4 regions of the Nocardia sp. GCM10030253 genome follow, and region 1 is predicted to be linked to each of the others. Evidence: riboswitches for the same ligand, from Rfam matches in the RefSeq annotation. Region 1 holds a riboswitch; each other region holds the start of a gene.
What was found. Region 1 has a riboswitch for S-adenosylmethionine ahead of ACFQZZ_RS30625 (bifunctional o-acetylhomoserine/o-acetylserine sulfhydrylase). Riboswitches for the same ligand answer to the same signal wherever they lie in the genome.
Positions count from the first base shown of each region.

Region 2: linked by a shared signal. The riboswitch ahead of ACFQZZ_RS10395 (aminotransferase class V-fold PLP-dependent enzyme) and the one ahead of ACFQZZ_RS30625 (bifunctional o-acetylhomoserine/o-acetylserine sulfhydrylase) in region 1 are both predicted to bind S-adenosylmethionine.
Region 3: linked by a shared signal. The riboswitch ahead of ACFQZZ_RS13770 (amino acid ABC transporter permease) and the one ahead of ACFQZZ_RS30625 (bifunctional o-acetylhomoserine/o-acetylserine sulfhydrylase) in region 1 are both predicted to bind S-adenosylmethionine.
Region 4: linked by a shared signal. The riboswitch ahead of ACFQZZ_RS28375 (rhodanese-like domain-containing protein) and the one ahead of ACFQZZ_RS30625 (bifunctional o-acetylhomoserine/o-acetylserine sulfhydrylase) in region 1 are both predicted to bind S-adenosylmethionine.

Region 1 is NZ_JBHTDL010000014.1:231,425-233,616, reverse strand. It holds gene ACFQZZ_RS30625 (bifunctional o-acetylhomoserine/o-acetylserine sulfhydrylase) at 1-788, opposite strand, end outside; SAM riboswitch class IV at 878-988, opposite strand; gene ACFQZZ_RS30620 (TetR family transcriptional regulator) at 1,041-1,775, opposite strand; gene ACFQZZ_RS30615 (MFS transporter) at 1,910-2,192, shown strand, end outside.
Region 2 is NZ_JBHTDL010000005.1:430,387-432,578, forward strand. It holds gene ACFQZZ_RS10395 (aminotransferase class V-fold PLP-dependent enzyme) at 1-1,258, opposite strand, end outside; SAM riboswitch class IV at 1,305-1,418, opposite strand; gene ACFQZZ_RS10400 (LysE family translocator) at 1,558-2,192, shown strand, end outside.
Region 3 is NZ_JBHTDL010000006.1:314,968-317,159, reverse strand. It holds gene ACFQZZ_RS13775 (amino acid ABC transporter ATP-binding protein) at 1-91, opposite strand, end outside; gene ACFQZZ_RS13770 (amino acid ABC transporter permease) at 88-996, opposite strand; SAM riboswitch class I at 1,450-1,543, opposite strand; gene ACFQZZ_RS13765 (hypothetical protein) at 1,821-2,192, shown strand, end outside.
Region 4 is NZ_JBHTDL010000012.1:441,048-443,239, reverse strand. It holds gene ACFQZZ_RS28380 (hypothetical protein) at 267-722, shown strand; SAM riboswitch class IV at 786-902, shown strand; gene ACFQZZ_RS28375 (rhodanese-like domain-containing protein) at 917-1,333, shown strand; gene ACFQZZ_RS28370 (O-succinylhomoserine sulfhydrylase) at 1,330-2,192, shown strand, end outside.

The DNA of each region.
Region 1 (2,192 bases):
GTGGTGAAACCGGGGAACCGTGGCTCGCCCTTCTCGTCACGCACGGTCCAGTCGAACGTGCCGCCATCGACGATCACGCCGGCGACCGCCGTGCCGTGCCCGCCGAGGTACTTGGTCGCCGAGTGCACCACGATGTCCGCACCGTGCGCGAGCGGCTGGATCAGGTACGGGGTTGCGACCGTGTTGTCCACGATGAGCGGCAGCCCGTTGGCGTGCGCGATGGCGGAGATGCCGGGAATGTCGAAGATGGCGCTGCTCGGATTGGCGATGGTCTCGCCGTAGAACGCCTTGGTGTTCGGCCGGATGGCCGCACGCCACTGCTCGAGGTCGTCGGGGTCCTCTACGAAGGACACCTCGATACCGAGCTTGGGCAGTGAGTAGTGGAAGAGGTTGTAGGTGCCGCCGTAGAGGTGCGGGCTGGACACGATGTGGTCACCGGCCGAGGCCAGGTTGAGGATCGCGTAGGTCTCCGCGGCCTGCCCGGAGGCCAGCAGCAATGCCGCGACACCGCCCTCGAGGGCGGCGATGCGCTGCTCGACCACGTCCTGGGTCGGGTTCATGATCCTGGTGTAGATGTTGCCCGGTTCGGCCAGACCGAACAGTGCGGCCGCGTGATCGGTATCGCGGAAGGCGTAGGAGGTGGTCTGGTAGATCGGGAGGGCGCGTGCGCCGGTGGTCCCGTCCGGGGCCTGCCCCGCGTGAACCTGCTTGGTCTCGAAGGACCACTGCGTCGGATCGGACGAAACGGTCGGATCGATATCGGCTGCGGACGCGATGGGGTCACTCATGTCTTGCTCCAAAGAGGGTTGTTCGCCAGAACTACTTGCTTACCGGGGTGTGGGCGACGGACAACAACACATTGGGGGAACCTCCTGCAGTAGCGCGCTTGCTCTCGACTTTCGAGAGCCCGGTCATCACCCGGAGCACCCCACCGCTGCTGGAGGGTTGCCGTCCAGCAAGCCGGGGCTTCGCGCTGGCACTCATGACCTGATCGGCATCATAGCTGGCGGTCGGGCGACGATCGAAATCCGTTGCCGAACTCACTGGGTTTCGGTGGCCTGCGGGATGCAGCAGAGGCGTACGAACTCGTCGTAGGTCGTGAGGAACGCGGTGCGGCCCGCCAGGGCTGCCGCTGCCGGGTCGTCTTCATCGAGTATGTCGACCGAGCACTCCATCCCGAGCTGACCGATCAGCTGCCAGGTGCCGACGATCAGCCGCACCTGCAGTGCGTCGGGCTGAGTGTGGAGTCGTTCGGCAAGCACCTCGGCGATCGCGATGGTCTTGTGGTCGGCGTGCTCGAGGCTGCGCGCGCTGACCGACGGGCTGCTGCGCAGGATGCGCTGCATTTGCTGGAACTGCCGGAACGAGATCGGCTCAGTTCCGCCTGCAGCCTGGTCGACAGCGTGCAGGAAGGCCTCGCGCAGCGCTTGCAGCTCGTTGCCGGTGACCGGGAGTCCGCGCAGGGTCTCGGCGACGGCGAGGCCGAAGTCCTTGATCGGCCCGAGGACGATGTCTTCTTTGCTGTCGAAATACCGGTTGATCGTGCGGGGTGACACATCCGCGGCGTTGGCGATCTGCTCGACGGTCGTGGCATCGAAGCCGTGCGCGTCGCAGAGGTCGAGTCCGACCTCGATGATGCGCAAGCGGGTCTGCTGCTTTTTGCGCTCGCGCAGGCCCGCGGGCGCCGGACTCGCGGCATGGTCCTGGTTCGCCTCGGCGCTGGCAGGGGAGTCCGCTGCGGCGCTCGCGCCGGTCGGCGTTGATGACTCGAGCATCCTCCCACTCTATCGCAGCCAGGCCTTTTCGTGTCGCCGACAGCCAAATGTCGGATTGCGACATTTTTCTCTTGACGACAAATGTCTGACAATGACAGGATGATCGCCATACTTCGAGTTACGAGGAGATCAAGGTGACCGAGACTGCGACAGCGGTAGACGTTCCAGAAAAGCAAGGCAGTTCGGCGCGCTGGTTGGCCCTGGCGGTGATCGCGTTGGCCCAGCTCATGGTGGTGCTGGATGCCACCATCGTGACCATCTCGCTGCCGTTCGCACAACGTGATCTCGATATCAGTGATGGCAACAGGCAATGGATGCTCACCGCTTACACGCTGATCTTCGGCGGGTTGCTGTTGCTCGGCGGACGGCTGGCCGATTACCTCGGCAGGCGCCGGATCTTCATCATCGGCCTCATCG
Region 2 (2,192 bases), on a different contig from region 1:
GGGTGGGGTTCCAGAGTCCGTCGATGGTGGCGTAGTTCCAGGTGGCGCCGGATTCGACGAGGGTGGCGACAGCGTCGACGAGGCGGTCGACGTCTGCGGAGCTGGTGCCGAGCCCGATGCTGGCGCGCAGCGCGCCGTCGAGGCCGAGACGGGCGAGCAGCGGGTGGGCGCAGAAGCGGCCGTCGCGGACCCCGATGCCGTGTTCGGCCGACAGGTAGGCGGCGACGTGGCCGGGGACGAAACCGTCGAGGGTGAAGGCGACGATGCCGACGGTGTCGGGGCTGTCGTCCCAGATGCGGAGAAGATCGACGCCGGGAATGGCGGAGAGTCCCGCGCGCAGGCGCTCGGCGAGCGCGCGCTCGTGGGTGGCGAGTGTTTCGGGATCGATCGCACAGAGCGCGTCACAGGCGGCGGCGAGCGCTGCCGCGCCGAGGACATTCGGGGAGCCCGCTTCGTGGCGCTGCGGCGCGGGGGCCCAGTCGGCGCCGGTGGTGGTGACCTCGCGGACCGCACCGCCGCCTGCCAGATACGGGTCGGCGGCATCCAGCCAATCGCGGCGGCCGACAAGCACACCCGCTCCGAACGGCGCGTACAGCTTGTGGCCGGAGAACGCCAGATAGTCGATGCCCGTGTCGCGCAGGCTGATTCGCCGGTGCGGCGCCAGCTGCGCCGCGTCGACAAGAATGCGAGCGCCGCACTGGTGGGCGATGGTGGCCAGCCGCTCCAGCGGCAGTACCTCGCCGGTGACATTGGAGGCGCCGGTGACGGCGAGCAGCGCGGCAGGCTTGCTGCACAGTTCGGCGACGAGCAGCCGGATGGTCTCGGCCACGGTGTCCGCGGCTCGCACGACGCGGCGACCGTGCCTGGTCCATGCCAGGAAATTCGCGTGGTGCTCGATATCGAGCACTACGGTGTCGCCCGGCACGCAGGCCGCGAGCAGGTTCAGCGAATCGGTGGTGTTGCGGGTGAACACCACCACCTGGTCATCGTCGGCATCGAGGAACCGCGTCACCGAACCGCGGGCGGCCTCGTAGCACTCGGTGGAGATCCGCGAGGCGTAGCCGGCACCGCGGTGCACGCTCGCGTAGTACGGCAGCAACTGCTGTACCCGGTCGGCGACCTGCGCCAAGGCCGGTGCGCTCGCGGCGTAGTCGAAGTTGGCGTAGGTGGTCGTTCCGCCCTGAACGAGCGGCACCCGCAGGTCGTCGCCGGAAACCCGGGCGAGGGCGGCACAGCTCTGATCCACAACAGCAGTCATCACGAAATCCCGTCGGCTATGGGACCCGGAACCAAGGGGTTATTCGAGTCCGCGCTTGCCGCGCCCGGTCGGGCGGCGGCCAGGTCGTCACCTGGAGCACCCCACCGCGGAGGAGGGTTGCCGACCAGCTAGCCAGGGCTTGATGCTGGTACTCATGACCTGCACCGAGATTGACAGACCCCACATGCCGCTGTCAACCGGTATCGCGAACGCCACCGGAGGAGCCGAGGCTAGTCGCGCACGATCTGCGCACGTCAAACCCAGTTGCGCGATGTCGTGATGTGCGGTCCCATCGGTAGGTGACGCTTTCCCTGCTGCTCAGTTTCATCGGCGTGTGCGTACTGCTGTCGATCACACCGGGCCCCGATTCGTTCCTGGTGCTGCGCTTCTCGATCGTGGACGCGCGACCGGGGATCGCCGCGGCGATCGGATCGGCGCTGGGCGGCATCGTGTGGGCCGTTGTCGTCGCGGCGGGCGTCGCCGCCTTGCTGGAGCAGTCGGCGACGGCCTATCGCGCGCTCAAGATCGTCGGTGGAATCTACCTGGTGTACTTGGGAGTTCGGGCGCTGATCGACCACCGGCGGCAACGCCGTGCGGCCGGTGCGATCGCCGACCCCACCGAAGCGGTTACCGCGCAGGCGAATTCCGGCGCTCCCGCCTCGATTCGCTCGGCGTTCGCCGCGGGTGTGGTGTCGTGCATGTTCAACCCGAAGGTCGGCCTGTTCTACCTCGCGGTGCTGCCCCAATTCCTCACCGAGGTCACCTTTGCCAACACCCTCGCCCTCGGCGCGGTCGAGTCGAGCATCGCCGCTGTGGAGATGGTGCTGCTCGCTATCGCCGCCTCCCGCGCGGTGGCGATGCTGCGCAAGCCGAAGGTCCGCGATCGCCTCGAACAGGCGAGCGCGGCCATTCTCGCGGCCCTCGGCGTCGGCAC
Region 3 (2,192 bases), on a different contig from region 1:
CGCCATACGATTTGCGGACACCACGGACCTGGACGGCGGGAGCCGTGCCGGTATGCCGCTGCTCGACCGTGTCGAGCGCACCGGCGCTCATCGGGTCGCTCCGCGCGGTGCGGCCGAACCGATTTCGGCGACGTCGCGCAGCCTCTGCCATGCCCGCTGCAGTGGTGTCGGCGGCGGTGTGCGCTGTGCGCCCTTGGCGTAGTGGCGTTCGATGTAGAACTGCGCCACCGACAGGATCGTGGTCAGGATGATGTACCAGACCGTGGCGACCATGAGCAGCGGCACCACCCGGCCACTGCGGCCGTAGATCACCTGGACCTGGTAAAAGAGCTCGGCGATCGCCATCACCGACACGATCGAGGTGCCCTTGAACAGGCTGATCACTTCGTTGGTCGCGTTCGGCAGGATGGATCGCATCGCCTGCGGGACGATGATGGTGCGGAACTGGCGTAGGCGCGGAATGCCGAGCGCCGCCGCGGCTTCCAGTTGGCCGGGATCGACCGAGATGAAGCCGGCACGGATGATTTCGGCCGAGTATGCCGCCTGGTGCAGCGCCAACCCGATCACCGCCGCGGTGAACCCGCTGATCACGCCGTTCACTTCGAAGGTCAGAAACGGGGGGCCGAAAGGGATTCCGAGGGACAGCGTGTTGTACAGGTAGGCAAGGTTGAACCAGAACAGCAGCTGCACGATCAACGGAATCGACCGGAACGCCCAGATGTAGACCCATGAAATCACCCGCAGCACCGGATTGTTCGACAGCCGCGCGATCGCCAATGCGGTACCGATCACGAACCCGAGCGCAGTACCCCACACCGTGAGCTCCAACGTGACCCGCAGTGCCGACAACACCGACTTCGCGGTGAAGTACTTCGCGAACGTGGACCAATCCCAGCCCGGATTGGTTACCAACCCATGTATGAACTGCGCGAGCAGCACCAGCGCCACCGCACTGATCACCCACCGCCATGGATGCCGTGTCGGGGCAACCTTCAGCGCTGGCTCGGTGGTCTCACCGAGTGCGGTTGCAGCGCCGCTGTCGAGCGTCGCGGTAGCGCTGCGTGCACTGACGATGGCGGGATCGCCCGTCGTACCCGGCTCGCTCGATGCGGGGGCGAGGCCACGGGATTCAGCGGCGTCGGATCTGGCGGATTCGTCGGGTGTTGCGGTGGCGGGCCTACCGGGTGCGGCCTTCGTGCCGGGCCCGTCCGGGGAGCCGGGCGCACCGCCGACGGCGGCGCCGGATGCGATGGACGCACTCATGTCGAGGTCCTTCGAAGAAAACGAACGGGACCGCCCCTCATCGGGCGGCGGTCACATCACCCGGCCAGCGACGGGTGCACGGTCTGGCGGCGCGATCAGCCTCGACAGTTCGCGGCGGTGACGCGGCACTGGTCGACATGACGACGGGCCCAACGGTTGACGCATTGCTCGGTGATCATTTCGTTTCCTCCATCGTTCCCGGCGGAAGCACCCGCACCCGGCGAGCGGGGGGTTGCTGCGACGTCGACGAGCCAGGTCTCTCGGTCGCTCTGGATGGTGCGGCCCGCGCCGAGCGCGGGCCTCGAAGGGTTTAGCCCGATCAGCATGCGAAGTAAGGGCACTCCAGAACAAGGTTAGGAATCACTGTGAGCGCAGCCCTTGTCCGAGCGCCCCATGCCCGCGATCATTTAGCCCGTCGCCACGCCCCACCTTTCGGCCCGAGTGTCGACCGTGCGACGCGCGACGCGCCGGAAAGTTGCCAGTCGGAAGAAGCCCTGTTGTGAGGGTTTGCCGGAGTACCCTGACCTCGATCGTGCCGACGATGAGAGAGGTCCGCTGTGACCGTTGTGCGCCGTCTGACCACGCTTACCGCCATTGCGACCAGCTCGGCCGCACTAGCGCTCGCAACCCCGGCCATCGCCGTCGGCGCCCCGGCGGTTCCGGCCCCCGCACCCCCGGCCGCGTCAGCTCCTGCGTCCGCCGAGCGCCCTGGCCTGGCCCAATCGGCCGCTCCCAATGATCTGTTCGGCGCATATCAGTCGGCAATCGACGCGCTGCACACCTTCGGCATGGACCCGTTCCTGTACCCGACCGCCGCGCCATTCTGCTCCAACGCCACCACCCTCGGCCTGGTCCCCGCCGTCGCAGGCGCAATCCCCGGCCCGTGGCCCAAGACCACCGTGAATATCCCCGGCCTCGACCTCACCGCC
Region 4 (2,192 bases), on a different contig from region 1:
GTGGTTGCCCCTGGTATGCGGACACTGGCGCTGGCTCGCTGGCATATCGGCTATGACAGCAGGCCGCAATCTCGCGATTCTATCGGTGGCCCGGAGGGCCGCCCGCGCCGGTGCGGTGACCTTCGGGATGTCACAGCGGCCTCCGCTTCACTGCGTACCCACGGCGCGCCCCGACATACACAGTAGCGACGCCGATCGTCCGCGACGTGTCGCCGAGTTCGGGGGCGGGCGCCGGATACCCCCGCGGACCAGGGATCATCGTGGACATGACCGATCAGCGAGACACCGACGGCGACCAAGTAATCGAGGTCGATCAGACCGACTCCCGCTCCGCGTGGCCGTTCATCGCGGCCGCGGTGGTCGCGGCGGTCGTGGTCGTCGCGATCGTGCTCGGCGGACTGCTGTCACCGGCTGAGAAAAATGTCACAGAAGCCGACCGGATCGCGGCCGCGGTCCGCAACTACGCCGACGCACGCGGCCGTTCGGATATCACGCCGCCGCCAGGTGTGGCCTGCGACGGATTCGACGAGGGCAAGTCATCGCTGGCGCCCCAACTCGGCGGCATCGAAACCGGAAAGTCGGTCGAGATAACCAAAATCGAGAATCCGATGGTCAACGGGAATCGGGCGAAGGCGACGGTGACGACGAAGGTCGACGGCAAGGAGACGCCCGCGACCTGGAATCTGACGCGATCCGGCGACCGTTGGCTCATCTGCGGTTGACTCGTCCTGCGTCGTGAACTGGGGTTTGACAGGGTGACCCCCGCCCAGGCAATCTCAGAACCAGGTCATGAGAACCAGCGTCAAGCCCCGGCTTGCTGGTCGGCAACCCTCCTCCGCGGCGGGGTGCTCCGGGTGACGACCTGGCCGCGCACCGAAACCCAGGTGCGGCAAGAGCGGATTCACAGGAGGTCCACATGAGTTATGCCGGTGACATCACCCCACAGCAAGCGTGGGAACTATTGCGGGACAACCCCGAAGCCGTCCTGGTGGACGTGCGTACCGAAGCCGAATGGCGCTTCGTCGGAGTTCCCGACACCACCTCGATCGAGCGCCCGACGGTGCTGATCGAGTGGGTCGACGGAACCGGCACCCGCAACAGTGCCTTTGTGGAGCAACTGACCGAGGCACTCGACGGCCGCGACCCGGAGGCCCCCGTGGTGTTCCTGTGTCGCTCCGGCCAGCGTTCCGCGCATGCCGCCGACATCGCGACCAGCCTCGGGATCGGCCCGTCCTACAACGTGCTGGAGGGCTTCGAGGGCGGCCTCGACGCGACCGGCCATCGTGGCGGTTCCGGCTGGCGGGCCATCGGACTTCCGTGGCGGCAGTCGTGATCACCGGCGGTTCCTTCGACAAGCCGCTGCCCGAGGGCGTCGGTCCGGCGACCCTCGGCGTGCGAGGTGGCTTGCGGCGCTCCGGTTTCGAGGAGACGGCCGAAGCGCTGTACCTGACCTCCGGCTTCGTCTACGAGAGCGCCGAGGCCGCCGAGGCCGCGTTCACCGGCGACGTCGAGCATTTCGTCTACTCCCGCTACGGCAACCCGACGGTCGCCATGTTCGAGGAGCGGCTGCGCCTGATGGACGGCGCCGAAGCCTGCTTCGCCACGGCCAGCGGTATGTCCGCGGTCTTCACCGCGCTTGGCGCGCTGCTTGGCGCCGGTGATCGACTCGTGGCCGCGCGCAGCCTGTTCGGCTCCTGCTTCGTGGTGTGCAACGAGATTCTGCCGCGCTGGGGCATCGAGACCGTCTTCGTCGACGGCGACGACCTCGACCAGTGGGAGCAAGCGCTGTCGGTGCCAACCCAGGCGGTGTTCTTCGAGACACCGGCCAACCCCATGCAGACGCTTGTCGACGTGCGCCGGGTCACCGAACTCGCACACGCGGCGGGCGCGAAGGTGGTGCTGGACAACGTTTTCGCCACACCGCTGCTGCAGCGCGGCTTCGAACTCGGCGCCGACGTTCTCGTGTATTCCGGCACCAAGCACATCGACGGCCAGGGTCGGGTGCTCGGCGGCGCGATTCTCGGCGAGCACGATTACATCGACGGCCCGGTGAAAAACCTGATGCGCCACACCGGCCCCGCGCTGAGCCCGTTCAATGCGTGGACTCTGCTCAAGGGCCTGGAGACCATGCCGCTTCGGGTGCGTCATTCGACCGCATCCGCGCTGCGCATCGCCGAGTTCCTCGAGGGCAA